Linked DNA regions of Prochlorococcus marinus str. MIT 9313. The protein of the gene in region 2 interacts with the protein of the main gene of each other region in a pairwise test. Links are inferred from orthologs where the notes say so. Each region holds a gene or a part of one and is shown on either strand. Other genes may lie near its edges.

Region 1 (13,310 bases), 260 kb from region 2 along the record:
GGAGCCGAATTGATAGGAGTGCCAGCCATGCCACTGCCGCTCTATCCGGAACTGAAGCTTGCCCTGCCCAGACCAGCCGTTGCCGAAGCCCTAGAAACCTTCGAACCCGATCTCGTACACGTTGTCAATCCAGCTGTACTAGGCCTTGGGGGAATTTGGCTCGCCAAAACCAACGGAATCCCTCTAATCGCTAGCTACCACACCCACCTCCCGAAATACCTAGAGCATTACGGCATGGGCATGCTGGAACCCTTGCTCTGGGAACTTCTCAAGGCAGCCCACAATCAAGCAATACTCAATCTCTGCACCTCAACAGCAATGGTGGCTGAATTGAGCGAGAAAGGGATCCAAAACACCGCCCTGTGGCAACGCGGCGTGGATACCGAACTCTTTCGACCGGAACTGCGCAACGAAACCATGCGCTTACGCCTTTTGAACACAAACGACGATCAAGGTGCCCTGCTTCTCTACGTAGGGCGGCTCTCCGCCGAAAAGCAAATCGAACGCATCAAACCTGTTCTCGATCGCATACCCGAGGCACGATTGGCCCTAGTAGGCGATGGACCTCACCGCCAGCAACTGGAAAAAGCATTTGAAGGCACTGCTACAACATTTGTGGGCTATCTCGAAGGGGAAGAACTAGCCAGTGCATATGCAAGCGGGGATGCCTTTCTATTCCCCTCAAGCACCGAAACCCTTGGGCTCGTTTTACTGGAAGCAATGGCAGCAGGTTGTCCTGTAGTAGGAGCCAATCGTGGCGGAATCCCAGACATCATTACCGACGGAGTCAACGGCTGTCTCTACGAGCCGGATGGAGTGGATGGAGGGTCCACCAGCCTGATCAATGCAACCCGACGACTGCTCGGCAACGATCTCGAGCGTCAAGGTCTGCGCAAAGCAGCCCGTCAAGAAGCCGAACGCTGGGGATGGGCCAGTGCCACGCAACAACTGCGGAGCTACTACAGAACAATCCTCGGCCAACCCCTCAACCTGGCCGCCTGAGACCAAACATCAGTGTGTTCTGAGAGTCAGTGCGTTCAACTAGAGCGTGTGCGATTCCAAGCCTGAAGCACCTGCCGTGCCATAGGCAACGCATGGACCGAACCGCCACCAGGAGTGTTCTGGGCAAAAGCAACAACGACGATTTCTGCTGACTGATATGGCGCAAAACATGCAAACCATGCGTGATCAGAGCCACCGGTACTGTCCTCAGCAGTGCCCGTCTTGCCAGCCACTTGCGGAAAGTTCGGCAAATTGAGACCTGAACCAGTCCCATCCTGCACAACCTTTCGCAAACCACGCCGAATCGTCGCCAATGTGGATGGCTTGATATCGACCTTGATGCGTCGCAGTGATGAAGTCCAGTCGATCGCACCATCTGCCAGATGAGGAGTGACCAAAAACCCCCCATTGGCAAATACTGCATAAGCGCGAGCAAGTTGCAAAGGAGTGATCTGAACCACAGATTGACCAATCGAGGCGCTGGCCATGTCCTCGGGAATCCAAGGAGTCGTTCCAGCTTCAGCCCAACCCCGACCTTTAGCCGCCCAGGCCTGATGGCCCACCAAGCCCTTACTCTCCTCATAGCCAATCTCAATCCCAGTGCGGGCATCGAAACCAAGCTTGATGGCGGCTTCATAAAGCGCCTTAGAACCCACACCCACACCCACCTGATAAAAGAAGGTATTGCTGGAAAAGCGCAGCGCATCCTCATAACCGATCGTGCCAAATCCGACACCGTTGTGGTCAGGGAAACAATGCCCCCCATAAGTGATGCATGCCGCCGTCTTTAAACGCACATCAGGCAGAAACTTGCCACTCTCCATACCCGCCATACTTGTCACAGGTTTCCAAGTACTCCCAGGGTCATAGGCATTCATGGCCCGACTGAGCAATGGCTTGCTCGACGAAGCAAAAAGCTTGTCGTACTCCTTCTGCGTGGTGACCAGTTTTGAGAAAAAATTGGGATCAAAGGCAGGGCGACTAGCCATGGCGCGAATAGCACCGTTACGAGGGTCGAGTGCTACAACTGCACCGCCAGGCTTATCTTCAAGAGCCTTTTCAGCAGCCAACTGCAAATCAAGGTCCAGTGTGAGGAGGAGGTCTTTACCCGCCTGTGAAGGCTTGTCACCAAGACTGCGCTGCACCTCTCCCATAGCGTTGACTTCAAGCATCTGACCACCCCACTTCCCTCGTAAATGAGGTTCATAGGCTGCCTCTACTCCAATTCGGCCAATGCGATCTCTAATCTCATAACCCTGATCAGCGAGAGTTTTAAACTCCTTTTCAGTAATTGGCTGGGTATAACCCAAAACATGAGCGGCCAAAGTGCCGTGCGGGTAGTGACGGAGTACATCCACATCGACCTGGGCCGCTTCAAAACTGCGAGCCTGCTCTCGAAAACGCAGCACCTGCTCAGGTTTCAAATCAGTTGCCAAAGTGATGCGATAGCCATCCATGCCAACCCCCTGTCGCCTGCGCTGATCTAAATCCTGCTTAGGAAGATTGAGCAACTGAGAAAGACTGTCACGAAGCCCAGGCCAATTAACATCACTCACCAATCGAGGCTGCAAATAAAGGTTGTAGCTGAGCTTGCTTGAGGCAAGTACACGGCCTTGACGATCGAGCAGCCGACCACGAATCGGTGAGCGGGGTACCAAGCGAATCCGATTTTCATCTGCCAACTCTCGGTATCGGGCCCCTTCCAACAGCTGTAACCAGGTCAACCGCGCCACCATGGCACCACTAAACAAAAGCACCAGCGCAAACAAGACCTTGGGCTGCTGGCCTAAACCACTGTGCCGCTGATTGGCACGTCCCAAAGGCCGCGATCCGCTCATCAACGTCAGCTTTGTTCCACGCCTGATGTTGGCGATTTTTCACCAACATCTTTCTGCAGGTGAAGCTGAAGAGCATCAAGCCGTCCCTCAATCCTGGCCAGCACCTCCAGCAAAATCTGCTGATCCTGAGGGTCTGGGGAATTCACAACGACATCATCAACGGCCACATTCACTGCCATCACAGGATTCCCCAGCCCTGGGCTGACCTGATCTAATCGATCACGTACTGATCGAGCAGCAGCTTCTCCTTCAACACGGAGCTCCTGGAGGGGATCACTTGAGCCCGTAAAAGCTTCCACCATTTTTCTCGCTCCACCACGACGAACCCGATCAACCATCGCCAAGCCAACAGGAAGAGCATCCTGCATCAGGGAAAGGCGAAGGCTGTCGAACGAATCGTCGGCCATGCAAGCCTCAAAGGTCTACCTAACAACAGTTTGCTCGGAAGGGATCAAAAGTGTTGGGCAAGACGTTTGAGACATTCCCATCGACCAGCCCCCAAAACCTGCCAAAACCAATAACGCCACCATTGGTCCCACAGCATGATGCGTTGTCTCCAAGCTGAACCATTCCCTCCAAGACCGCAAAAAACGCTCACGAGCAAAGCGCTTGCGCTCACGAGACTCTTGTTTGAAACGCCTGCGAAACGACTTCTCGACCCAGCGCTCAAAAGACTGCTTCTTGGTGACCGCCATCTTGCGCTCGACCTCAAGCAACTGGCCAGCTGTAAGTTCAGGGTGAAAAGTGCCGATCAGCTCCAAACTTTTAAGGAACATCTCAACAGCAGCATCCTTGATATCCCTTTGGCTCTCATCCAACAGGGCCCAATCAAGCTCAGGGTAAAAGCGACCACGATTGAGGCTGATCTGGTCTTCACCCAACTGACCGGGCTCCCTTAACCAACGATCGGTGTTGCTGTCAAACCTTCGCCAGTACAGGAAAGGGTTGATATAAACGGTCTTACCCGCAAACTGAATGCTGTCCTGTTGCAAACGGCGATCTAGCTGTATGTCTTGCTGGTGGGCGACGGTCAAAAGTCTCTAGGCCAGTGGCCCAGGTTATCGAGTCATTCTGAGCTTCACCAGTCCCTGATCACCTCAACAGAGTCGACTTTCACTTCAAGGGTGCGAATCAACAAGATTGAGTGATGCAGAGCATTCTCGAAGATGACTTGAGCTCATGCAGCCGAGTTAGAGCAGAGAGGGTTGGCGAACAAGATTCGACGCTAGAAAGATCATCTAATGTTTGTCACCATCAACACATCGGCAATGATTGCCAAATAAGCGAAAGTCAAAGTTGATCATTAGCAGCATGAAACAAACTGATTCAAACAACAATTGACAAGAAAAGTGCAAGCTTATCAAAGGCCAAGATAAATAACATTCTCAATCCAACTAAAATCGTAGAGTTCTTAAAACTGATACCAGAATGTGCAACTCTGCATCACCTCCAATAAAACGTGAAGCCGCAATTTAGGGTGAAGAGAAAAATTTAATACTTAAACTATTCCCACTCAATCGTTCCAGGAGGCTTACTGGTAATGTCAAGCACAACCCTGTTTACACCTCTCACTTCATTGACAATTCGATTGGAGATACGCTCCAAAAGTTCATGAGGTAAACGCGACCAATCCGCTGTCATGCCGTCCTCACTGGAGACACATCGCAGCACAATCGGCCAGGCATAGGTGCGTTTATCCCCCATTACCCCGACAGAGCGAACCGGTAGTAATACGGCAAAAGCCTGCCAAATCTCGTGATATAAACCCGCCTCACGGATTTCCTCTCGCACGATTAAGTCAGCATCGCGTAAGCAATTGAGCTTTTCATCGTTAACTTCATCAAGGATACGAATCGCCAGACCTGGCCCAGGAAAAGGATGGCGGCGGACAATCTCCTCAGGCAGCCCCAAAGCACGGCCTACCTTACGCACTTCATCCTTAAACAATCGCCTAAGTGGCTCCACCAATTTGAACTGCAAATCTTTGGGAAGACCGCCCACATTGTGGTGGCTCTTGATCTTCACGGCCACCCGCTCTCCGGTTTTCGGGTCGATGTTGGTACCAGAACTCTCGATCACATCCGGATAAAGAGTGCCCTGCGCAAGATAATCAAAGGGACCGAGACGATTGCTTTCCTCCTCAAACACCCTGATAAATTCCGTGCCGATGATCTTGCGCTTTTCCTCAGGATCAATAATCCCCTTGAGCTTAGAAATAAAGCGTTGACGAGCATTAATGTATTCAACATTGATATGGAACTTTTGATCAAAGAAATCCATCAAGAATTCAGGCTCACCTTTACGCATAAAACCCTGATCAATAAACATGCACGTGAGCTGATCTCCAATGGCCTTTTTTAATAGAAAAGCCAAGGTTGAGGAATCAACTCCTCCAGACAAAGCAAGCAAGACCCTTTTCTGACCCACCTGAGCCTGCACCTGAGCAATCGCTTCTTCAATAAATGCAGTGGTCGTCCAATTCGGCTCACAACCACAAATGTGGTAAACGAAGTTTCGAATCAGAGCAATTCCATGGCTTGAGTGCACCACCTCAGGGTGAAACTGAACGCCATAAAACTGACGATTGTGATCAGCAACCGCCGCATCAGGAGTATTGGCTGTGTGAGCAAGCCGCACAAACCCCTCAGGCAAATCCCTCACCACATCACCATGGCTCATCCACATCGTGGAGCCACTTTCAACATTGGTGAGAAGGTCCCTAGGGTCCTCGACCTGCAAGGGAGCCTTACCGTATTCAGCCTTGCCAATAGCAGCCTCCACCCGACCACCCAGCTGCTGCACCATTAACTGCATGCCGTAACAGACACCAAGCACAGGAATACCCAAATCCCAAATGTTCGGATCACAAAGCGGCGCTCTCTCGGCATACACAGAGCTAGGTCCGCCACTCAAAATGATGCCCTTCGGGGCAAGCTGGCGAAGCTCATCCGCTGAGGTGCAATAGCTCATTACCAATGAGTAGACCTCTGTTTCTCGCACCCGACGGGCAATCAGCTCTGAATACTGAGAGCCAAAATCGAGAATGACGATTGCCGGCTGGCGCTTACCTTCAGACTGGGAATTGGACATATCAGCGAAAAAGCTCCTCTGGAGTCAACCAACAGAACGTTCAGGGTAGAGAAAGGCTTATCGGTGAATCCTCAGGGGTCACTCCCAAGACAGCCAACTGTTGAGACCCTTGGGGACCAGCCCAGCGCAACCGTCGCTGACGATCGAAAAGAGCTGCCCCAATAGCTATCGACCATGAGCCATAACGGGCAAGGTAGGCAGCACTGCGATGCTCCACTGTTACCGCCAGCCGATACCAAAGCTTGCGTACCAGCTCTGGGTCTTGAGCTTCCAGCATCTTCAATGCTGCCTCCATGGAATCAGCCTGGCCAAGTTGCCGGATCAGATCCAACGGCAATCCTTCTCGCACAGCCATGGCCGCAAGCACCTCCAAACGACCATCTGCCAGATGGTGATGAGTATGAAAAATCCCCCCTGCCAACTTCACCAACTTGCCGTGATACCCCAACAACAACAATTGCTCCACCCCAGCCTCTGCCGCGGCCACGATGACAGGCCCCAACCAATTGCCAATCTTGAGGAGCGGCTGGGCAGCCAACCCCAACTGTCGAGCTAGATCAAGACCATTCTCACCAATCACCAAAGTCATTGCTCCACAAAAATCTGAAGCGGCACTTTGCCGACGTAGTTGCTCAATGGTCTGCTGCAACTGATCAGGAGAGGCGCTGACCTGCACATCCGCCTGGGTACCAATCAAGGCCAAGCCATCCACAACCCCAAAAGCTGCATTACTGGTACGTGCTGCCAAATCTCTACCCCTAGGCAACACAACTTCCAACTGCAACCCTCGACCCGAAGGCACCAGGGGGTACAAATTACGACTCAAAAGCTCGCGTGCAAATCGAGACACACACGCCTCTCCACCGGACCCCAGCGTGCCAACACCCTTGCCTGCCAAGAGATTCAGCCAGGCTTCTGAATGAACATTCAACTCATCATCAACCAACTCCTGCCACTGAACACACACCCAAATCTCCAAACCTCTTGTGAGATCCAGACCTGAACCTGGATCGCAATGGCTGATTGCCAAAGCCTGTTCACCTCCAGCCAAAACCGCTGCCGAGGTGACTGAAACAGCCAAAGGTTCGTCGCGATCAGGCAATTCAAGCAACTGAGAAGCACTGAAAGGCCTGCCAAGCAAAGCTTCAGTAGCAGCTCGGGCCGCAGCCGCGACCCAAACCGGGAGCGTCAACCCCCTTGAATCAGCATCGGCGTGATCGATAAAAAACCCTTGCTTAGGTATTTTTGAGGATGGTTCATTACTAAGCCTTAGGCCGTGCAGGACAAACTCACCCTGATGATCCCGGGTCCTACACCGGTTCCCGAAACAGTACTCAAAGCCATGGGTCGCCACCCCATCGGCCATCGCAGTGGAGAGTTTCAAGCCGTCGTTAGACATACCACCGAGCAGCTGCGCTGGCTGCATCAGACCAAAGCAGATGTTCTAGTTATCACTGGAAGCGGTACCGCTGCGATGGAAGCAGGAATCATCAATACCCTCAGCTACGGCGACAAGGTCCTCTGCGGCGACAACGGCAAGTTTGGACAGCGCTGGGTAAAGCTGGCTAAGGCTTACGGCCTGGACGTACAAGTGATAAAAGCAGACTGGGGACAACCGTTAGACCCAGAAGCCTTCAAAAAAGCACTGGAAGCAGATAATGGCAAAACAATAAAAGCCGTAATTCTCACCCACTCGGAAACCTCAACCGGGGTCATTAACGACCTTGAAACCATCAGCAAATATGTCCGCACTCATGGCAAAGCACTAGCCATCGCTGATTGCGTTACAAGCCTTGGGGCCTGCAATGTCCCCATGGATTCTTGGGGTCTAGATGTGGTTGCCTCCGGTTCCCAAAAGGGATACATGATGCCTCCAGGTCTCAGCTTCGTGGCCATGAGTGAACGAGCCTGGCAAGCGCATCAACAATCGGATCTACCGAAGTTTTATCTCGATCTGGGGCCATACCGAAAAACTGCCGCTCAAGACAGCAATCCATTCACCCCTGCTGTGAATCTCTACTTCGCACTGGAATCTGCGCTGGGAATGATGCAGTCAGAAGGACTGGAAGCCATCTTTGAACGTCATGCTCGCCATCGCGCAGCCGCTCAGGCCGGCATGAAGGCCATCTGCCTGCCACTGTATGCAGCTGAAGGACACGGCAGCCCAGCGATCACCGCAGTCGCACCTGAGGGAATTGATGCAGAGCAACTGCGCAAAACTGTCAAAGAGAAATTCGACATCCTGCTAGCAGGTGGACAGGATCATCTAAAAGGGAAGGTCTTCCGTATCGGCCATCTTGGATTCGTATGTGATAGAGATATCCTCACTGCCATAGCTGCCATCGAATCCACCTTGCAATCTCTTGGCTTGCATAAAGGCAACATGGGAGATGGCCTGGCAGCAGCAGCAGCAATTCTGAGATAACAGTGCTCGCCAACAAAACGAACTAAAGCTGATCTAAACTGATCAAATGCGGGTGTAATTCAGTGGTAGAATGTCAGCTTCCCAAGCTGAACGTCGCCGGTTCGAATCCGGTCACCCGCTTATCAAAGGATTAATCAAGGTTCATAGAATACTCATTCATATTTAACAAACCAAAAAGCCTGCCTAATTGAGAATAGGCTTCAAAGCATTATTCAATGCAAATTCAGGATCTGGGCTTGATTAATTGAAGAACTTGTGGGCCAACCACTCCTGCACGACGCTCCTGATCTAATGCCTTAAGAATCAAACTGCCAGCAGCCTGAAAATCTCCCGCTTCAGCCTGTGCAGAAGCTCGGTCAAAAAAACCACTCGCGGCCTTCAAGTAAACCTCGCGTTGAATAGAAGCGGAATTCGTGCCCGCTGTTGTTCTCAAAAAAGTAGACGTCAAGACTGCTGAGCTGAACCCCTTGATTGAAAGTTTAACGCGAATTGTCTAGTACAAGCAATATCGAGCATCAAAACAGCAAATGTTGTTGCCCAAATCAGCCAATTGATATGTATAAAAAATATAAGGGGGCTAAATCAGGTTCCTGGCTCCTCAATGTTGCCTCCCATAGTTTCGATCTGAGCTCTTAAGACTGACGCACGAGTCTGGTCACCACGAGTTGCGGCAACAGCCAATGCAAATTCAAGCTTCTCGAGCTGATGCCCCCCCTCATGGAAGGCCTGAAGTCTGATAGAAGATCTCACTAACGGTGAAAATACTGAGCTGGTAACCCCAGCTTTGCCAGAGGCAGAAATGGTTAAAGCCATGGATGCCTTTCTTTTTATTGTGCACCCGATGCCACCCTCATGCCGCAAGAGTGTCTGGTTCCCCTGACCAAGACTGAGGTTCTTCTCGGGCTTGATCCTCAGCTTGATCAGAACTATCAAGAAGTTCCTGGCACTCTTTTAAAAGCTGCTCAACCCCATCGAGCATCTCCATTTCCTCTGCGGGAATCCTCTGAGGTTCGCTCTGCTGTCTCAACTGAAACTCCAAAGCCTCCTGACGCTGCTCCAATTTAACGAGCCTCTGCGATAAAGCAGTGATCGTCTGAACCAGGTCTTCTGCAGTACGAGTAATTCGAAAAGAAACTGACGAGGACATAGCCACAAACAAATACTTTGTCCCGATGACAACACATGAGGAATAAAGGCTCAAGTCATTAGGCAGATGGTGAGGAGAATCATTTGCGCTCAAAGTATCTGTACTGTTTCAAATCGATCCCATGCCTTCTCTGGCAACGTTACTGATTTATCTCATGGCAGGAACAGCATTGGGTCTGCTGACATTGCGCACTGGCATTCCAGCAGCACCCCTTGCAGGTGCTCTTTTAGGTGCAGGGCTCGTGAGCATGACCGGTCGCCTTGATGTTGCTGAATGGCCCTCAGGAACACGCACCGCAATTGAAATCGCCATCGGCACGGTGATCGGTACCGGCCTGACCAAAAGCTCCCTAGGGGAGCTGCAAAACCTCTGGAAACCAGCCCTACTGATCACTCTGACCCTTGTACTTACTGGGATAGTGATCGGTCTTTGGAGCAGTCGATTACTAGGTATTGACCCTGTGGTTTCTCTCCTCGGCGCTGCCCCAGGAGGCATCAGTGGCATGAGTCTGGTAGGTGCGGAATTCGGCGTCGGTGCTGCAGTCGCCACCCTGCATGCTGTGAGATTAATCACCGTACTTTTGGTACTACCGCTTCTGGTGAAGCTATTGGCCCCATTAGGACTCATTGATTCCTGATTAAACCTGGACAGGACAGTTTCAATCGATAAGTTGATCAATACTGTGTTGACTTGCAAGCGATGAATCGAAATCGAAATCGAGTTGCCCTTTCACTCACACTGCTAGGCCTTGTGGGAATCAGTCTTTCTGCCACAGCTGCCCAGTCAGCAACAACTGATGCCGCAAGCAAAGGAGCCCAGATCTACTGCTTCATGCGTAGTAATGGCAATAACCATGAGGTGAGCTGGACTGCCTCTTATGCCCTAATCAAACGCCAGGGAAATAGCCTTTTCAAGACCTCACCAAAGCATGCTGCCGTATTAATTACTGAAGCAGTGGTCAATGAACCCAGCAATTATCCAAACTGCGGTCAATACCTTGGTGATCTCTACGGAGGTAACAAAGGCTCTTCATCTGGAGCTGATCAAGTAAGTGGTGATGAGACTGTCATCGACTCCTATAGCTCTGGTAATACCAACACCACCACTCCTTCAAGTACAGATCATGAGCAGCACTACAGCTATTAAATTCCCTCGCTTCCTTGCCAAACTATGTCTGAGCGGATTGCTGCTTTCCGGTCTTAGCTGCAACAGTCGCTCAGCACCAACCAATCCATCTGCTGAATCGAATATCTCGTCCCAAGCTTGCTTGGAAAATCTTGACCTCAAAGGACTCGACCAAGCCCTACTGCGCTGCAATAGCGTAGTGAACCAACATCAAAACGACCCTGAACCACTCAACGACCGGTCACTGATCTACACCCTGCTTGGCCAAACCAATTTGGCTTGTCAAGATGTCTCCAAAGGCCTAAAGCTTCTGAATCAACAAGGCACGTCAGCTGATCCGATGGTGCGTCACGAACTAACCGTGCGTAAAGACTCCTGCATGCAACATCTCAACATGACTGGCAAAGGCTGACGCTTGAGTCCAACACGACGAGAACCAAGCAATACCTCAATCCGCTCGGCCTTACTTGCTATCAGAGAATCCACCAGCTGATCTGCAAAACCCAGTTGGAACCAGTGACTCGTGAGTCCACCATCCATCCCCAATCGATGGCAACGATCCTCAGCCTGATCCACATCACCAGGTGTCCAGTGACGTTCAAGCAAAACCACATGCCTAGCGCGATGCAAGGTGTAACCAAGCCCGCCTACTGCATAGGTTGCCAACAAAAGGGAACTCATCCCTGATTGAAAACGATTCACAGCTTCTTGACGCTGGCCTGGACGCTGACGCCCAGTTAACAACTCACCCCCTAAGCGTTGCTGCAAAAGCAGCAAAGGACCAACAAAACTGCTGAAAAGGACAACGGCTTGCCCCTCAGCAAGAAGTGCTGCCACAACAGTCTCCACTGCTGGCAGCTTGAACTCCGCTGCAATCTGACGCAAAGCCGTAAGCACCGCCAGCGATTCCGCATCTGAACGCACCAAACCCTGCTGAACACGATGGCGATAGTTGTCAGTGACAAGAGCGAGACGATGGTCAAAACCACGAGACTCTGACTCTGTAAGAACAACCCGATGCTCTTGACGACGTTTTGGGGGCAAGCCAAGCAAAGTCTGCTTGCGTCGATGCAGAACCAATGGCCGTGTGAGCTTCCCTAGAGCATCGAGATCACTCGCACCACGTGAAAGCCAGCGTCGCTGTCCACCTTGATCTCGCCAGTAACCCTGACAAAAACGCTCTTCAAACTTGCGTTGATCTCGAGCCAAAGGATGATCAATGGCCGCCAGCAGTGGATAAAGCTGATCAGGACGACCATTTTTCATCGGCGTCCCGGTGAGTAACCAAATAGCCCTTAAACGCGGATGCCGCGCAAGCCTTAAAAGAGCCTGAGTTCGTCTTGACTTGATGGACTGGCCGAAATGCGCTTCATCCACCAACAGAAGCGTTCCCGCCGCCGGCAATTCCCTAGGCAAACGAGCCCAGCTATGGATGCACACCGGCAAATCAAGACTTGCAGCTTCGATACGCCAGTGGTCATGAAGACCCACCGGCGCCACCACCATGACCCGTACATCAGCACATCTCACCATCGCGCGAGCCGCCAAAAGAGAGGTAAGAGTCTTACCAAGACCCATTTCATCAGCCAAGACTGCACCGCGCCGCGCCAACAACCAACGGGCTCCAGAGCACTGATGCGGAAGAGGTCTACGACCATCTGTCAAAACAACCTCAAGGTCTGCATAGCTCACGAGATCGCGATGGGGCGGCATCGGTGGCAAAGGCTGTTCGAACCAACTCAGCCACTGAGCCAAGTCATCCTGCACCAAAAAACGTGAGCCAAACTGCCTCTGCAAATGTTGAGCCGCAACCAAAGGAAATTCCCAGCCCTGGCGAGTACCACGCCAAATTCCACGAGGCCTCACTTTGCGAAGCTGAGCCTGAGTGACCGCATCGAAAGGGAACGTCACCTTGACCAAACCCGCCGCAGTCAGACCCAAATAACAGCTGGAAGACGATTTAGGCGTGAACTTCACTGCTCAAGAGAACACCTAATTTACGCCCCATTGCCTTACTAGCAAGCGCGAAAGCAACCACTGTAAAAAGCAGCGCAAAGCAAGTCAAAATAGATATTTAGACACATTGACTCAAAGAGCATGCGCGGCACACTTCACAAAACCGAGAAACTCAGATGCACAATAGGGACGCGGTTTTCCTCGAAGATCTCTGCCCCAAATTACGTGTGCGAAGATGGAGAAAATCCCTTCACAACTATACCGCTCAAAGTTGTATCTATTGCGGCAAACCTTCTGAATCAATTGACCATATTTTGCCTCGCAGTCGCGGTGGCTTAAGTATTACTCAAAACTGCGTTCCAGCCTGTCTATCCTGTAACGGTCACAAATCAGATGCCGATGCCTTCGAGTGGTATAGGCGCCAACGTTTCTATGATCCGCGACGCGCAATGGCCATCCGCGCCTGGATGGATGGCGATCTCAGACTGGCTTTAAGGCTGCTTCAATGGACCCAAACCAACCATAGAGAAGCTCCTGTTATCAGCCAAGATGAAGAATGGATGCCCCAGCTGGCCTAAACCAATCTCACCAGACCTGACAGGCCACCACAGGGTGATGTCTTTGGCAAATAGAAGCCTGCTGCTCAGGTTGCTCCGGAGCCAGAAGCATCGCACCTGTCAACAAAGCCAAAGGCAAGACAAAATGAAAAGCCGAACTGATCTGCCGA
Region 2 (16,210 bases):
CGATCATCAGCTCCACCAGGGTGAAGCCTTGCTGTAAAGCACTAGCTCCCTTCTGGCGTCTCAACAGCGCAAGCTTTAGCTGTTGGTTGAGGATGCTCATGATGATATGCAATATCAATACTTGCCTGATCATATTGCCTTGATATGGCGATTTTGTGGTGAAGGATCGTCTAAGGCTTCTCTGAGAGTTCCCTTTGAACCGGCTTAGAGGCTCGTTAACTGTTGGCCCAAGATGCTTGCTTTCATGCTTTTGCCCCTCAGCTGATCCGCTCTGGCCTCTGGCCTTTCAGGCTTTTACCAATCCGAAGGCTAGTTGCCGATTGCTATCGCTGTTGATTGATTTCAACGCCTTGTTGAGCAGGCTTTTGCAGGATTGATCTGCTGGCTTCTTACTGATCAAGGTCTTCATCTTCTGCGAGTGCTGCTTGCCTACGCCGGCGGGGAACCCTTGTCGTAGTTGTTGTTTTGAGATGACTTCCTATCGCCAGCGGGGCTGTTCTCAAAGCACCACCGCTGGCTTGGTGTTGCCCCTGGCGCTTGCGGCTGCGTTTGTGGTTTTGCTTGGCAGCACTTCGCTATTTTCGCTAGCGCTCCTGAGCCGTAGTCGCACGCGCATCAGCATGGCCGAGCGGATGCGCGCTGATCAGCTTCGCTCCGCTGCGCAGCACTTCGCACAGCTGGCTACAGATTCCCATGCCTGCCTTCTCACTTGGCCTTCCAGTCGTTGGAATGATTTGGGCTCTCAATGCGCTGATGTTGATCAAGGCTGACTTGGTGCGCGGCTATGGCTGGCTGGCTGATCCGCCAATCTCCAACCTTTGGCCTTGTTCCTTGGCCGGTCGTCAGCCTGTGTTGGCAATCGCTACAGCACAAGATGATCGCGAAGCCCGTCGAAGGGCCATCATCTACTCGGTTGGCTCGGCTCCATCGCCGATCTGGTGCAGCCAGGTGTTGATGCGCTGTGGCCCGGCGTTTGACATCAACGGCGAGCCTAACCTCGCAGGCGGCTTCCAGAACCGTGTGCTGATCTATGGCTTGCCTGCCTCGCTCAGTCATGGGGAACCTGGTTTTGTGGCTCGCCCGGATCCTCTTCTGCCGGTGTTGCGCCTTGAACTGGAGGAGAATTTTAAGGCTCCTAACGGGAAGATGCAGCGCATCCGTTCAGCTGCCTCTGCTTGATGCCCTGCGCGTTGACAATTGATTGGCGTATGCAAAAAGCATGTCAGGCTCAATCAACTTTACTTTTATCGATGCTGTATTCGGATAAGGTACAAATTTTTTAGACGAAATGTTCGACACTAATGATGCATAGCTTGCTCGCAATATGGCTTTGGTGTAATGCTTTTTTTGCGGAATTTAGGATGTCAGTACGCAACTGTTTTGTGATGGAGTTCCACGCCTGCTTATTTTGACTGCAGAACAGCAGATGCCACCAATACCCTTCATTGGAAGGGTTGCATCAAGGGAGACCGGAATTTAGGGTTGAATAATCAACTTATTAGGAAAAACAATTTAACAAATCTTTTTAACTTAGATCCCTTCCCTCATTGGGATTGTGAGCTCGATCACAGGGATCAATGATTCCGGTCACAGGTGTAGTCGTTGAGAACGGCAAAAGTATGTAATGCTAAGCAAGGAGCTCTTGGTTGGACATTAACCGTCTTGGTAAGTCATTGAACGCAAGAGGGGGCTGGATCAATTTTAGGCGTCCGCCTTATTCGATTCGCCGCGTTATAGAGCGCACCAGCTTGATGGCTGTGGGGTTGGGATATGGCTTGTTGTTGTTGTTTAACCTGCAGCTACCGGCTGAACAGCGTAGGCAGGCTCAGCGGGAAGATCTTAACGATGCCAAGGCTATTCTTCGTCAGTCGAAGGATTTGATCCTTCGCGCCGATTCAGTATCGGCATCTGAAAACAGTATTGATACACTTTTGCTGAAGAGATTGCTGAGTGATTTTTCATCTTTTGATCTTTTGATTTCGATGCACCCCAAGGGGTTTGAGGCTGGTTTTGTGATCCCTGATGTGAGAGGAGGTATCGGTCTTGGCAAGGTTCTAGCTTCTTACGGTTTGCAGAAATATCAAGGTGATTCCAGATATGGACCTGTTCTTATTGATATTGATTCAGCTTATTATTCAATCATTAAAGATCAAGTTGACCTGCATGGAAATGATTGGAATATTTATCTGGTGCAGGATGTTAGTCGTCAGATTCGCCAGCAAAATATTCTAACCATCATTCTTTTTTTAGCTGCTTTACTTGCTTCGATGGTGACCTTATCCCTAACGCGTACAGGCATTCGACGAGGTTTGGAGCCTTTGCAGCGCTTTGGCGGCGTGATCGAATCAGTCTCGTCTGGATCTCTCGACGATCATCGCTGTGATCCGAAATATGAACCTCTGGAACTTAAGCCGCTTGCCGGTTCGTTTAATGCTCTTTTAGATCATTTGGCTGATTCTTGGAATCGTCAGAGGAAGTTTGCTAATGCTCTCAGTCATGAGCTGCGCACACCGATTACTTTAATTATTGGCTATACCTCTAGGGTTTTGCGCCGATCAGGAAACCTTAGTGAAGATCAGCGGCATCAATTGACGATCATTGATGATGAGACTCGTCGTCTCGGAAGGTTAATCACTGATCTATTAGATATTGCGCGTGAGGAATCTGGCGCTCTGGTGATTACGTCCGAGCCTTTTTCCGCATTTGAGACGTTAGAGCAGGTGCTTTTACTAAACCAAGGTGATCATGAGACTCGCTTGAAAATCCAATCGAGTTCACACGGTTTTGATCAGATCTGGGCTCTTGGTGATCACGATAGGGTCGTGCAGTGTCTTAGCAATTTGATTGAGAACGCTTTCAAGTACAGCCCAGAAGAAAAGCGAGTTGAATTGAGCTGCGTTAGCACGCATGAACATGTGAGATTGCAAGTTCGAGATCATGGCCCTGGTGTGCCAGAGGCAGATCAGGAGCTGATTTTTCAGCAGTTTCAGCGCGGTAGTAACACGGCACAACAACCTGGCAGTGGCGTTGGTCTAGCTCTTGTGTACTCGTTGGTGAAGCGGATGGGAGGCCGCGTTTGGGTTGAGAATGCTGCTGATGGTGGAGCGATCTTTGTGATTGAGTTGCAACGTTTTCAGCCGGCTTAGCAACAATGCAGAGACTGTTCTGTCTGCTTCCTCAGCAGTGAGCTTTGATCTTTCGTCTTTGCGTCTGTCACGAGTGACCTTGTCGACTCGCATGGCGCGCTGGGGGATGGTGATTGTTGCCATCTATCTGTTGATGGCCTTAATCACCCCCTTGTTGGTGATGGTGGGTGTTTTGCCTGAGGCCAACGCTGGTCTTGATAATCCCATTTATGCGCCTCCTTCATGGGGGCATTGGTGCGGAACTGATCGTCTCGGACGGGACGTATGTGTTCGCACCATGGAGGGCAGTGGTGTGGCTTTGCAGGTGGTTCTTCTTGCGGTGACCTTGGCTGTGTTGGTGGGGGTGCCCCTAGGGATGATGAGTGGCTACCTCGGAGGTGCTTTTGATCGCATGTTGGTGTTGGTGATGGACACCCTCTACACATTGCCGGTGCTCTTGCTTTCTGTGGTCTTGGCTTTTTTGCTTGGACGGGGTATTCCCAATGCGGCCGCAGCCCTTTGTGTTGTTTATGTGCCCCAGTACTTCCGCGTGGTTCGTAACCAAACAGCCCAGGTGAAAGCAGAACTGTTCGTGGAGGCTGCCCGTTCCCTCGGTGCTGGCCCCATTTGGATCTTGCGCAAATACCTGCTTCGCAATGTGATCACATCCGTGCCAGTCCTGCTGACCATGAATGCTGCTGATGCTGTTTTGGTGCTTGGTGGCCTTGGTTTTCTCGGCCTGGGATTGCCGGAAACTGTGCCTGAATGGGGGAGTGATCTGAATATGGCTCTGGCAGCAGTGCCAACTGGGATTTGGTGGACTGCTCTCTATCCAGGCTTGGCCATGTTCGTATTGGTGCTGGGACTCTCATTCCTTGGTGAGGGGCTGGAGGCATGGGTGAGTGGTCTCGATGAGTCGACTGCCTGATTTCAGATCACTCCCATTGCATCCTTTGGAGGGCCACACTGGGGGAAGTCTTTGCTTCAAGCCATGCCCTGGTGGATCACATTGATCTTGCTGGCGATGATGATCTTCCTTTGGGTCTCCGGGCGCCGAAATTCTGATGATGTGATCGGTCTGCTTGAGAAGATGCTAGCGATCGGCTTGGCCATGGTTGTGCTGTTTATAGGCCAAAACATTTTGCTGGAAAGCATTGTCTTGCTGATTGGCTTGCGTCTTCCCGCGGCACGTCAAAAACAACTTGGGATCAATTGATCGCATGCAAGCAAAGATGTGCAGATGCCATTTTGAGTGTTGGCTGGTTGCTTAACAGCGCAATCTCACGTTGCGGGGGAGGCTTCCTTGGATTTCGCCTTGATCGTTAAGGGCAGGATATGACTTGCCTTCCTGCTGGCACCATGCTGCAACTTCTGGATAGGCCCACTCAAATAGGCGCTGTTGATAAAGCGCTGGTTCTAGGCCTTCGCCTGCTTGAGGTGCGATACCAGCCAGCCGTCGTTGACGTAGGGCCTCAAAGAGCAAGGTTGCTGCTGCTACCGAAACATTCAACGACTGCACCATGCCGCTCATAGGGATGAAGATCCCTTCATCCATCAACGGCGTCGCCAGCTTACTAAGGCCCCATTTCTCAGCTCCCAGGACGAAGGCTGTAGGTTCGCAGAAGTCGCAGTCTCGGTAGTCGCGTGCGTTTCCACCTAGATGGGTTCCATAAAGGCGAAAGCCACTGTCCTTGATGGCCTTGACGGCAACTTCGATGCTGCTGTGCTCTTTGAGCGGTATCCACTTTTGGCTTCCCTGAGCGGTACTGTTGAAGGTGGGCAGGCGTCCTGAATAGTTCACTGCATGGGCTTCCAGGACACCCACCGCATCGCAGCTGCGCAGAATGGCTGAGAGGTTGTGGGGTTTTTCTACGTGCTCAAGCAGAACCGTCAGATCTGCCATTCGGCAATCCAGAACAGCCTTGAGACGATCAAATCGGCGAGGCAGCAGAGGCATGGGCCAAGCGTCTTTTGACTTGAGGGTATGGGATGCCGTGTCCCTCATCCCTTTCGGCCAGTTAGCGACCTATGGTCAGATTGCCGAGATGATCGGTGCCTATGGATGTGCCCGTCAGGTGGGTTGGGCTATGCGTCGATTACCTTTGCCATCCAAGGTTCCTTGGCATCGAGTGGTGAATGCGAAAGGGATGATTTCGATGAGTTTGAGCCGTGAAGGATCTGACTGGATGCAGCGGCAGATGTTGATCGCTGAAGGAATCCTTGTGGATGCCGAGGGTCATTTGCCCTTACGACGGCATCTTTGGCGGCCGCAGTTGAGTGATGAGGGCCTTTTGCCGGGAATGGCTCAGGAAGGCGTTAGCTCTGGAAGGTTCATCTCAGTCCAGGACAACCATTGATGTTGTCTTCTTCTTCCGTTGCTGCCTCTGATGGATCTGTACCTGTACCGGGACTGCTGCCGCGGCGGGTGGCATGGGAGCTGTTACAGGCAGTGGCGGCAGGGGCCTATGCAGATGTCGCTCTCGAACGAGCTCTTCGTCAGAACCCCATGAGCGGTGCCGACCGTGGCCTGGTGATGGAATTGGCTTATGGCGCAATCCGTCAGCGGCAATGGCTCGATGCTTGGTTGGATCGTCTTGGCAAGGTGCCTGCTTGCAAACAGCCACCAGTGCTGCGCTGGTTGCTGCATTTGGGGCTCTATCAGATTCTGCGTATGCAGCGGATTCCAGCTGCAGCGGCAGTGAACACCAGCGTTGAACTTGCTAAGACCGGCAAGCTTGCCCGATTAGCTCCAGTGGTGAATGGCATTTTGCGGGCGGCATTGCGTGCACGCGATGCCGGTATGGTGCTCCTCGAGCCGGAGGACTCTGCTGCTCGGTTGGCGCAAGCGGAATCTCTACCGTTGTGGTTGGTGGAGCAGTTACTTGTTTGGCGAGGCGAGGTGGGAGCTGAGCTGTTTGCTCGTGCCAGCAACCAGGTACCAACACTTGATTTGCGGATCAATCGACGTCGTACAAGCCGTGAGAAAGTAAGGCTGGCGCTTGAGGCTATTGGAGTAGAGAGCACTCCGATCGAGAGCTGCCCTGATGGTTTGATGGTGACTGGTAGTGCTGGTGACCTAAGCCAGTGGCCTGGCTATCAGCAAGGACATTGGTGTGTGCAGGATCGCTCTTCACAGTTGGTCGCACCGCTTTTGCGGCCACAGCCTGGGGATCGGATTCTTGATGCTTGCGCAGCACCAGGGGGTAAGGCCACTCATCTTGTTGAGCTGATGGGTGGTTCGGGAGAGGTGTGGGCTGTGGATCGTTCCGCTGGTCGACTCAAGCGCTTGGCGGATAATGCTGCTCGCTTGGGGGGTGACTGCCTCAATGCTCTAGTCGCAGATGCCTCGAATCTGTTGGCGGTGAAGCCAAGCTGGCGAGGATCCTTCCAGCGCATTCTTGTGGATGCCCCATGTTCTGGGTTAGGTACTTTGGCCCGTCATGCGGACGCACGTTGGCGAGTCACTCCGTTGCAGGTTGAGGGGTTGGTGATCTTGCAGTCCAAGCTGCTGGAAGGCCTTCTGCCTCTGCTTAGCTCTGGAGGCCGGTTGGTTTATGCCACTTGCACCATCCATCCGGCCGAGAACTTTGATCAGATCGAGGCCTTCCTGGGTCGGCATCCTGAATTGAGCTTGTCTCAGGAACAGCAACTATGGCCTGATCCTGAGCATGGTGGTGATGGTTTTTATTCAGCCGTGTTGGATCTCAGCTGAGCCTGATCAGGGAATAGGCATTGGCTCGAAGTTTTCATTGAGCGGCGGTCCCCCTGGAGGTGCGATGTATCTGGGTGGAGGGCCCTGGGTTTGATCTTGGTCTTTGGCAGCATCCTCGCTGCCGTTCTTTGGTTTGCTCCTCGTTTTGCCTGGTGGCCTAAAGGTGCGGTTCATAACTGGTTTTGGTGGGAAGGGTTGTACCTCAAAATTGTCTTGGATCTTGGTCATGAACTGCTTCCAGGCCCATGCAGCATCACCACTGCCGCCAGATGTCTTTCGGTTGTTGTCGTAGCCAAACCATACGGCGGTTGTTAGTTGTGGTATTGAGCCAATGAACCAGAGGTCACGGGCACCTTCCGATGTGCCGGTTTTGCCCGCTACTGGCCGGTCACCGAGGGATGCCGCAGCTCCAGTGCCACCGCTGACAACGCGCTGGAGCATCCAGTTCATGGTGTCTGCTACGTCGCTATCGAGGGCTCGACGACCTTTGTAGCCTTCTAACTGGTGGTTCCAGATCACCTCGTCGTCTGGGCCTCGGATCTCTTCAAATGGCGTGGGCTTCATGTAAATGCCCCGGTTGGCTACTGCGGCATAGGCTGCCGTCATGTCGAGTACTGTTTGCTCGTAGGCCCCAATAGCGAGCGGATAGTACTTGCCTAATGGGCGAGTGGTGCCGATGCCAAGATTATTGGCCATGCTGATCACGGCATCAAAGCCCACTTTGTCTAGTAGTTGGACTGCAACAGTGTTTAGGGAGTATCTCAGGGCATCAGCGAGTGCCACTGATCCCAGGTATTTGTTGCCGAAGTTCTTTGGGCAATATCCTCTCCAGCAGCGTTTCGCGTCCACAACCTTGTCCTCTGGCTTGATGCCGGCGTTGATGGCTGCTGCATAGGGAAAAAGCTTGAAGGTGGAGCCAGGTGAACGCAGAGCCTGTGTTGCTCTATTGAATTGGCTGGTATTAAAGTTTTTGCCTCCTACCATCACCCGCACTTCACCGGTGCTTGGTTCGATAGACACCATGGAACCCTCTGTGTTCCCGGGGGCGTATTTGCTGATCACATCTTGGGCTTGCTTTTGCCAAGCCAGATTGAGGCTGGTGTGAATCTTGAGTCCACCCACTTCTAGTTGCTCTGGGGTGAGCAGATTGGGGAGTTGCTGGGCTACCCAGCTGGTGAAAAATGGTGCGCTGCTGTTGAAGTACTTCGGTATCGCTGGCTTGAGAGTGAGGGGGCTGTCGCGAGCTGCATCGGCTTCTCTGGCAGAGATAAATCCGGCCTGCTGCATTCGTTTAAGGACAATTGCGCGGCGTTCTAGGGCAATTTTCTGGTTGACCAGTGGTGAATAAACTGAGGGAGCAGGGGGCATGCCAGCGATTAGAGCGGCTTCCGGCAGTGTGAGTTGATTGGGGGATTTAGAGAAGTACACCCAGGCTGCATCGGCTACGCCGTAAGCACCTGAGCCCAAGTAGACATAATTCAGATACTGCTCAAGGATTTGCTGTTTGCTGAGCTGTCGCTCCAGCTTGTAGGCCAGAGCAGCTTCTTTGAGTTTGCGCGGCAGGGTTCGTTCCTGACTCAGGAATACGGTTCGAGCAAGTTGCTGAGTGATGGTGCTGGCACCTTCCCTCACGGAACCCTGGCGGAGGTTTGTCACCAGGGCTCGGCTGATACCCCAGATATCCAAGCCATTGTGGTAGTAAAAGCGTCGGTCTTCTGCCGCGACGAAGGCTTGCTCCACAAGCAGAGGCATCTTGTCTTGCGCAACCTTCTCGCGGGTCGCGGGACCAAGCTTTTGGATCACCTGCCCATCAGTGGAGAGCAGCGTGATGGTGCCTGGCCGGTTGAAGTTGGCTATCCGCCGGGCATCGGGCAGAACCGAATCCAAGCCATGAGTGAGAGTCCTTTCAGCCAAGGCTGCGACACACCCGATGGCGACAGCACTAACTGAAATAACAATCCAGTGACGGCGCTTGCGAGTCACATCCCCTGTGTTAATGGGCTATGGCCTATGGCTAGAGCAGTAACCAGCATGCCAAGGATTAGAAACGGTTGAGCACTGGTCTGATATCTAACATCAAAGGCCAGGGGATCACGCAGTAACCAGATGTCTTGGAATGTGATCTGGGGAATGATCAATAAGATCAAAACGACTGAGGCAAAATGCTGGCCAATGGCGATCAGAACAACAACCATTGCGAGTTGGAAGATGTCGATCATTCCTGCACTGATCCAGCTGGCCTTTTTGATTCCAAAGACAACTGGCAGGGATTGAAGACCGAGGGCTCGATCTCCCTCTACACTCTTGAAATCGTTGATGACGGCAATACCAAGACCAGCCAAGCTATATGCAAGTGTCAGCAGTGCTGTGGTCCAAGTCAGTTGTCCGAACAGCGCCTGACCAGCCCACCATGGCAGGGCGATGTAGCTGGCCCCAAGCGCGTAGTTTCCTATCCAACCGTTCTGTTTCAGCTTGAGAGGTGGGGCTGAATAAATGAAGCTCACAAATGAGCCGCCTAGGGCAAGAAACAGCACAACGGGAGTGGTGTGTTCAGCCCAACGATCTAAGCCATAGGCAACTGCAAGACCACCGAGAAGCAGCATCCAGATCTGAAGCTTGACTTGTGTCAGCGGGATGGCCCCGGAGGGAATCGGCCTATAGGGCTCATTGATTGCGTCGATCTCGCGATCGTAGTAGTCGTTGATGGTTTGGGTGTAACCGGTTAGAAGCGGGCCACTCATGACCATGCAGGCCGCGGCTGCAAGCACATCTGGTACGCGCCATTGGTATTGACCACTGGCAGCGGCTCCACAAATCACACCCCAGAGCAGTGGGATCCATGTGACAGGCTTCATGAGCTGCAGACGCAGCTTCCAGATGTTGGTTGTGCCAGTGGCACCTTTGATGCCAAGGAGTTGGCGAGCGTCGCTCACGGCAGGCGTCTCAGGCGGAGGTAACTTCGTCGTCAAAGAACCAGCTGACAGTGCCATCGCTAAGTTCTACGACCAAGCCAATGCCCATGCCGTCAGTCATTTTGTAGCCGGTGACCCTGCCAACGTCAGATTTCTTGAGCAGTTCTACCAGTTTGGCTGGAATGCGATCACGAACGCGAGAGACTCGGACCTTGGAGCCGATTCTGTAGGAAGTGGCAGCCTGGGACATGGCCTGCAAGGCTTAGAAGGTGGCGCAACCTTAACAGTCGTCACTGCTTTATTCCAATGGTCGCGCTTCGTTTGATTCCTTGCCTTGACGTGGCTGATGGTCGCGTTGTGAAGGGCGTGAACTTTGTGGGCCTTCGTGATGCGGGTGATCCCGTGGAGCTCGCCTGCCGCTATAGCCAGGCTGGAGCTGATGAGTTGGTGTTTCTTGATATCGCCGCCAGCCATGAAGGTCGGGCCACGCTGGTGGCGTTAGTTCGACGTACTGCTGAGGCTGTGACCATTCCATTCACAGTTGGAGGGGGTATCAGCTCTTTGGATGGCATCACAGAGCTGCTTCGGGCTGGAGCCGACAAGGTGAGTCTTAATTCATCTGCGGTGCGGGATCCAGATCTCGTAGCGCAGGGAGCCGACCGTTTTGGCTGTCAGTGCATTGTGGTGGCCATCGATGCTCGGCGTCGTCCTGAGTGCTCGGGGTGGGATGTTTTTGTTAAGGGTGGACGCCAAAACACCGGTTTGGATGCTGTGAGCTGGGCTCGGCAGGCAGCGGAACTTGGTGCTGGCGAAATCCTGTTGACCTCAATGGATGGAGATGGAACTCAGGCTGGTTATGACTTGGAGCTCACGCAAGCAGTCGTGGAAGCGGTGCCGGTGCCTGTGATCGCTTCGGGAGGTGCAGGTTGTCTAGATCACATCGCAGAAGCCTTCACGATTGGCAAGGCCTCAGCTGCATTGTTGGCCTCTCTACTTCACGATGGCGTGCTGAGTGTGGAGCAAATTAAGACTGATCTGCTGATGCGAGGTTTGTCGATTCGGCCTCTTGAGTTCTGAGGCTTTGTCTTTGTGTTCAGCAACACACTCCTAAATTTGGCAGAAGTTTTGTTGGCAAGACTGCTTTTGGATGTGTTGCTCATCGATCACCCTTGGGCGCAGCAGTTGCTCCAAGCATTGTTCACGCCCCTGGATGGGATCTTCTGATGAGGCCTGGTGACCCCCAGGCGGTGGAGCAGTTGTTTGATGCGGTTGCTCCTAATTACGACCGGCTTAACGACTTGTTGAGTCTTGGCTTGCACCGCATCTGGAAACGCCAGTTGTTGGCCTGGTTGTCTCCGCTTCCAGGTGAACATTGGCTTGACCTTTGCTGCGGTACTGGTGATCTGACACTGGCATTGGCCCGCAGGTTGCGACCTGGAGGGTCTGTGTTGGGGGCTAGATGCGGCTGCGGCACCTCTAGCCGTGGCAAGGCGCCGCGCCGCGGTTGAGCCCTGGTTGCCCCTCTCCTGGTTGCAGGGAGATGCTCTGGATACTGGCTTGCCTTCCCATCGTTTTGACGGTGCTGTGATGGCTTACGGCCTGCGCAATTTGGCGGATCCAGGCGCTGGGTTAATAGAGCTTCGACGCCTTTTGCGACCTGGTGCTCGGGCAGGCGTCCTTGATTTCAATCGCATGGGCGAGGGTTCCTTGGCAGCACGTTTTCAGCGGTTTTATCTGCGAAGGTTGGTGGTGACGGTAGCTGCCCAGGTGGGTCTGCGCGAGCATTACGCCTATTTGGAGGCCAGTTTGCAGCAGTTCCCAAAGGGAGAGGTTCAGGAGCGACTGGCTCGGGACGCGGGATTTGCCGCAGCGAGCCATCGACCTCTGGCTGCGGGACAGATGGGGGCCTTGCTGCTTACCGCTTGATGAGCCGATAGAGCAAAAAGACTCTTGCGAAAAGACGGATCGATGACTTATGAAGAAAATATTAAGACGCAGTTCGCTGTGGCCTTCCCTCTTCCTTCTCTTCTCTCCTCAATTAAGGACTTGCTTTTGGAGGTGCAGTGGCTTGATGGCTTGATCTTGGTGACTGATTCTCAGCAGGCCACCTTTGTGCCCTTTTCGCAGGTGGATTCTTTGTTGCGCATGGTGCGGGCACGCCCCAATGGTCAGATTGTGGTTGAACGGTTGTGCATGGCACTCCTTGATGACCATGATGGTGGGGGAGCGAAGCCTGTGCTGGTATTTCAAGGTGATGACAGGTTTTGGCTGGGAATGATGGGTCTGAACGGCAGTCACTCGAACCTTGATGGTGCTGTTGCACACCTCGATCGCTGTTTTGCTCTTAGCAGTTGAGTTATTCACGCCATCAAGGAAGGCCTTGATAAGGGAATAACTCTTCTGAGCATGAGCATGTCTGCTACTTTGCTTAACTAGTAGTTGACTTGTTGGCAGAGAGATCAGGCTTTTTGTCTCGTTTCAAATCAGCTTTCACCCTCCGGTGCTTTACATTCTTAAACCATGCTAAGAAAACTTCTGCCAGGTTGAAAAACGGAATATCTTCGCAACTTAAAATTACCGCTTCCCCAAAGTAAACGTCCAAACTAAATTAGCAAAATCTTCTTGTTTCGAGGAGCAGAAGCAAACTTTAATTTGGCATAAATAGGCTGATTGCAGTAAAGATAACAAGACTTCCATTTTCACGCCTGTTGATATCTACAAGATCATTTGAAATCACTAAAAATAACCATCATGAAAGATGGCAATCACTTCTGCTTGCAGGATTTGGCCATTGAGAAGGGCAAATTAATTGGTGCATGTGATGGTAATAACAAGCTCCTGGAGTTACCTTGCTGCCCCATTTATCTTGATTCGCGTCAATTGGTGTTGGTGTGAATAAAATGCTTGTGAGTAGCAAAACAAGATGTTTTATTGGCTTTTCGTTAGACAATAAAAAAGCTTATTGTAGTGAATGAATTGTGCTAAAAACAGCCTTAGCTCATTATTGAAGAATCATGCCTTGCCAGAAAGGTGTTTTGGTCATGCTCTGATCTTGAAATTGTTGGCGGCATAGGCCAAATTAACCTGCATGGCCCTAATGCTATTGCCATCATCATTTAATTTGCAAAATATGCTATGATTACTGGGAATTCTGAGTGATAAATATAGGATCAACGATTCCAAAGTATGGTCAATGTTGAGAAGAGATCTTTAGTTGTTTTCAAGTTAACTCTTGCTCAGAACAAAAGGTTCTGTTGCACTTATGAGCTGATCGAATGATGAAGAGAAAGGATTTCAATGATAGCAATAACTTGCCCTAATCGATAACTTCTATGATGCCCTCGGCAACATAAACCGCTAAATCCTCGATGTTCTCTGCCAGCTCTTCTCTAGATATATCCCATTTTTCACACATTTTTGTTGATAATTCATGTTGCTTAGCATGTTCTATCATTGTTTCTACCATGTGTTGAGTTAAGCTCATTCCTACTCTGATTTCAAGGTAATCCCATACAGATTTTTCTAAGCGACTAATAAATTGAATATCATCACTACCAGCGTAGTCATATAGACCCATCACCCCTATATGGCAAAAAACCTGCCCTAATTCATCGTAAGCACTTTCAGAGCCTTCTGCATGTTCATATTCTGCCAAGATCCACTCTAATTTCTCTCTCTCCTTTTTGTTACCATTCTTTGCTGCCTTGAGAAGCTCGTAGAATTCTTTGAACTCTATTGGTTTTGGCATGAGGGTCATCAAATTCCATCAATCATCCTACTCGTAGAAGTAGAGCTGATCACCAAAAGCTGGTGTGATGAGTAGAGAAATCATTTCAAGCCTATCAAGTGCTTTTCATTAGAAATATCAAATGGTTTTGAACTTATCATTTATGTTAGAAGCTAGCTCACGGATTTAGGCAGCTTATAGTCCTCCTCCTACCTCCCTAATATCGTTGAATAGAGCTTTATATCCTACCTCAAAGAGGGTGATATATACCCTGCAAAATTTTATGCTTTACTTTTCTCTATTGACGTTCACCGAGTTCCTTCATTTCTTCAAGAAGAGTTTGGTTTAAGTTATCATCACATCTCATGATCATTAATGGATAGATCGTACCTTGACTGTATGCAGCATATGCTTCGGCGCAAACCTCCCCGATCGCACTCTTCCAGACCTCAAAGGTCGAAGCTTTTAGTTGAGACTCTAAACGGCTATTTGATCGTTTAAGGGCTTGGGAGGCGCAATAGCTAAGCTCATAGTTGTTGTCTCCTGGGCACTTGAACTCATTTGCCTTGGATGGGACAAGTACTGTCCATATCAATAAGGGGAGTAAGGGGAATACTTGCTTCAATGCCTTGACTGTTGCTTTTGGGAATTATGTCATGCCATTGACGCATTAATGTCAATGAATTGGCAGACTTTAATTGTCGATGATCTCCTTGAAGAAACCTCAATATGACATTCTCGGTTCTTCTGAGGTCCAAGGATTCTTTCCCTTTCTTTTGTCGAGCTCTTGCCTATCAAAAAAGTCCATCATTTCATGCTATTACCTTCAAGGTTCAAGAATTTCTTTGGCGATTAGATTAAAGAAGAATATCTCGTTGCGAACATGAAAGGATTTGGAGAAAAGAAAGAAATAAAAAATAAACAGCCCTCCAAGAAGTTTGCCCGAATACCGCCTGATCAACTCAAGGCTATCGCTTTTAAACATCACCAACAAGGCAATATAAATGAGGCACAAAAAGCCTATCAGGAATTTATTAATAGTGGTTTAAGTGATCCAGATGTATTCTCTAATTTCGCATTGATCTGTCAATCCCAAGGAGAGATTGACAAGGCAATAAACATCTATAAGAGAAGCATCAAACTATTTCCACGCCATGCTTTTTCACATGCAAACTTGGGATATCTTTTCTTTCAGATAGGAATGTTAGATGATGCTGAAGCAGCGATCCGCCAGGCAATTGTTATACAGCCTAACCTTGCCAATGCTTATTCATACTTGGGTTTAGTCTTACGAGAAAAAGGAAGACTAACTGATGCAGAAGATATAACCCGAAAGGCCATTGAACTTCAGCCAGATTTGGTTGATGCATACGTTAATCTTGGTCAGATCCTACAGAATCAAGGCAAACTAGATGAAGCAGAACATACAACACGCCAGGCAATTGAATTGCAAGATGATTCAGCAAGTATTTATCTGAATCTAGGTGGTATCCTGCAAGACCAAGGTGATTTAACTGATGCAGAAGCGAATACAAGAAAGGCAATGCATCTACAGGCCGATCTGCCTGATGTCAATTTAAACCTTTCTATAATTCTAAAGGACCTTGGTAGAATTGAGGAGGCTGTATTTCATGTAACAAGAGAAATTGAGCTTTACCCACAAAAGCAATCATCATATTTGCTTCTTAACTCTCTACTTGAGGAATCTGATCTTTCATTCTTGCCTGAACGACAGTCTAGAGTTTTGCTTCGTGGCCTATTAAAGAGAAATGATATTGCACATAAAAATCTATTTTCAGCAATTAATCTCTTGATCTCTGAAAAAACACTAGACAACATTTCAGGCATTAATCATAATTTATTTGACCACCCATCTTTTCAAAAAATTCTTGCTGATGATGAGATCATCAGTGCTCTTGGTTTGATGTTATTCACCACAATAGCCTGGGAGAAGGCGTTGACTAATATACGCAAGCAAATATGCATTTCAATCCAAAATAATGTTTTTAATAAAAGGATTATTGACTTGACTATTGCTCTTGCGGAGCAGTGTTTCCTTAATGAATATATTTTTACATGCACCAAGCAAGAATTGGATGCAATCGAACAGTTTAAACTTTCTTGCTTGAGAAGTGACTTTGATCTGAAAACTCTTTCCATCTTAGCTTGTTATATACCCATTACTCATCTTTGTGAACAGTTCCCTTCATTAAGAGGATTCATCGATGCAAATGAGAAATTAAATAATTTAAAAATAATGCAACTCGTTGAACCAGAACGCGAACATGAGCTTGCAGCATCTATTCCTAAATATGGATCTATAGATGATGGTACTTCTATTCAGGTTAAAAAGCAGTATGAAGAGAACCCTTATCCGCGTTGGAGATATGCTTCTTATTCATGTGAAAATGTTCAAACTATATCTTCAGCGATTAACAACGAAATAAACCCTAATCGGGTCTCAATTATTTTGCCCAATCAGAGATCTCGAGTTTTAATAGCTGGCTGTGGAACAGGACAGCAAATATTCGATGCCCTCTCTTATTCTAACTCTGAATTAACTGCTATCGATCTCAGCTCTTCTAGTATCGCTTATGCAAAGCGTAAGGCTCATGAATATGGAATTGAGCATATAAGATTTATTGAGATGGATATTCTTGATCTTCCGAAACTAAATGAAGAGTTTGATCTCATAGAATGTACGGGTGTTCTTCATCATATGAAGGATCCATCT

Evidence for each region.
Region 1: the proteins of AKG35_RS01440 (region 2) and mrdA interact in binary tests that used the Escherichia coli proteins (3 or more experiments, as listed by UniProt). The link is inferred for Prochlorococcus marinus str. MIT 9313 from one-to-one orthologs.

Annotation. Positions count from the first base shown.
Region 1 is NC_005071.1:37,447-50,756, reverse strand. What follows is about bases 440-3,292. They hold mrdA (penicillin-binding protein 2), read right to left. Parts: upstream 2,841-3,292; coding sequence 1,038-2,840; downstream 440-1,037. Other genes in these bases: AKG35_RS00245 (hypothetical protein), read right to left, coding at 3,263-3,292; AKG35_RS00250 (hypothetical protein), read right to left, coding at 2,846-3,247; AKG35_RS00260 (glycosyltransferase family 4 protein), read left to right, coding at 440-1,002. Outside these bases: more of AKG35_RS00260, read left to right, coding at 1-439; more of AKG35_RS00245, read right to left, coding at 3,293-3,874; guaA (glutamine-hydrolyzing GMP synthase), read right to left, coding at 4,344-5,930; cobalt-precorrin-5B (C(1))-methyltransferase CbiD, read right to left, coding at 5,971-7,122; AKG35_RS00230 (pyridoxal-phosphate-dependent aminotransferase family protein), read left to right, coding at 7,207-8,355; AKG35_RS00220 (hypothetical protein), read right to left, coding at 8,579-8,803; AKG35_RS00215 (hypothetical protein), read right to left, coding at 8,938-9,168; AKG35_RS00210 (chemotaxis protein), read right to left, coding at 9,206-9,502; AKG35_RS00205 (AbrB family transcriptional regulator), read left to right, coding at 9,624-10,139; AKG35_RS00200 (DUF6554 family protein), read left to right, coding at 10,202-10,648; AKG35_RS00195 (hypothetical protein), read left to right, coding at 10,626-11,039; AKG35_RS00190 (DEAD/DEAH box helicase), read right to left, coding at 10,976-12,604; AKG35_RS00185 (HNH endonuclease), read left to right, coding at 12,760-13,161; AKG35_RS00180 (hypothetical protein), read right to left, coding at 13,169-13,310. UniProt on the Escherichia coli protein: Catalyzes cross-linking of the peptidoglycan cell wall. Responsible for the determination of the rod shape of the cell. Is probably required for lateral peptidoglycan synthesis and maintenance of the correct diameter during lateral and centripetal growth.
Region 2 is NC_005071.1:303,361-319,570, forward strand. Bases 6,333-9,331 are described here. They hold AKG35_RS01440 (transglycosylase domain-containing protein), read right to left. Parts: upstream 8,821-9,331; coding sequence 6,844-8,820; downstream 6,333-6,843. Other genes in these bases: AKG35_RS01435 (16S rRNA (cytosine(967)-C(5))-methyltransferase), read left to right, coding at 6,333-6,837; chlG (chlorophyll synthase ChlG), read right to left, coding at 8,817-9,331. In the rest of the region: AKG35_RS01395 (pilin), read right to left, coding at 1-100; AKG35_RS12670 (hypothetical protein), read left to right, coding at 471-770; AKG35_RS01405 (prepilin-type cleavage/methylation domain-containing protein), read left to right, coding at 754-1,179; AKG35_RS01410 (sensor histidine kinase), read left to right, coding at 1,647-3,146; AKG35_RS01415 (ABC transporter permease), read left to right, coding at 3,238-4,053; AKG35_RS01420 (hypothetical protein), read left to right, coding at 4,117-4,341; tRNA (guanosine(18)-2'-O)-methyltransferase TrmH, read right to left, coding at 4,393-5,082; AKG35_RS01430 (MGMT family protein), read left to right, coding at 5,081-5,482; more of AKG35_RS01435, read left to right, coding at 5,482-6,332; more of chlG, read right to left, coding at 9,332-9,770; AKG35_RS01450 (cytochrome b6f subunit PetP), read right to left, coding at 9,781-9,999; imidazole glycerol phosphate synthase subunit HisF, read left to right, coding at 10,056-10,826; AKG35_RS13605 (hypothetical protein), read left to right, coding at 10,839-10,973; AKG35_RS01465 (hypothetical protein), read left to right, coding at 11,718-12,104; AKG35_RS01470 (hypothetical protein), read right to left, coding at 13,066-13,506; AKG35_RS01480 (tetratricopeptide repeat protein), read left to right, coding at 14,360-16,210. UniProt on the Escherichia coli protein: Cell wall formation. Synthesis of cross-linked peptidoglycan from the lipid intermediates.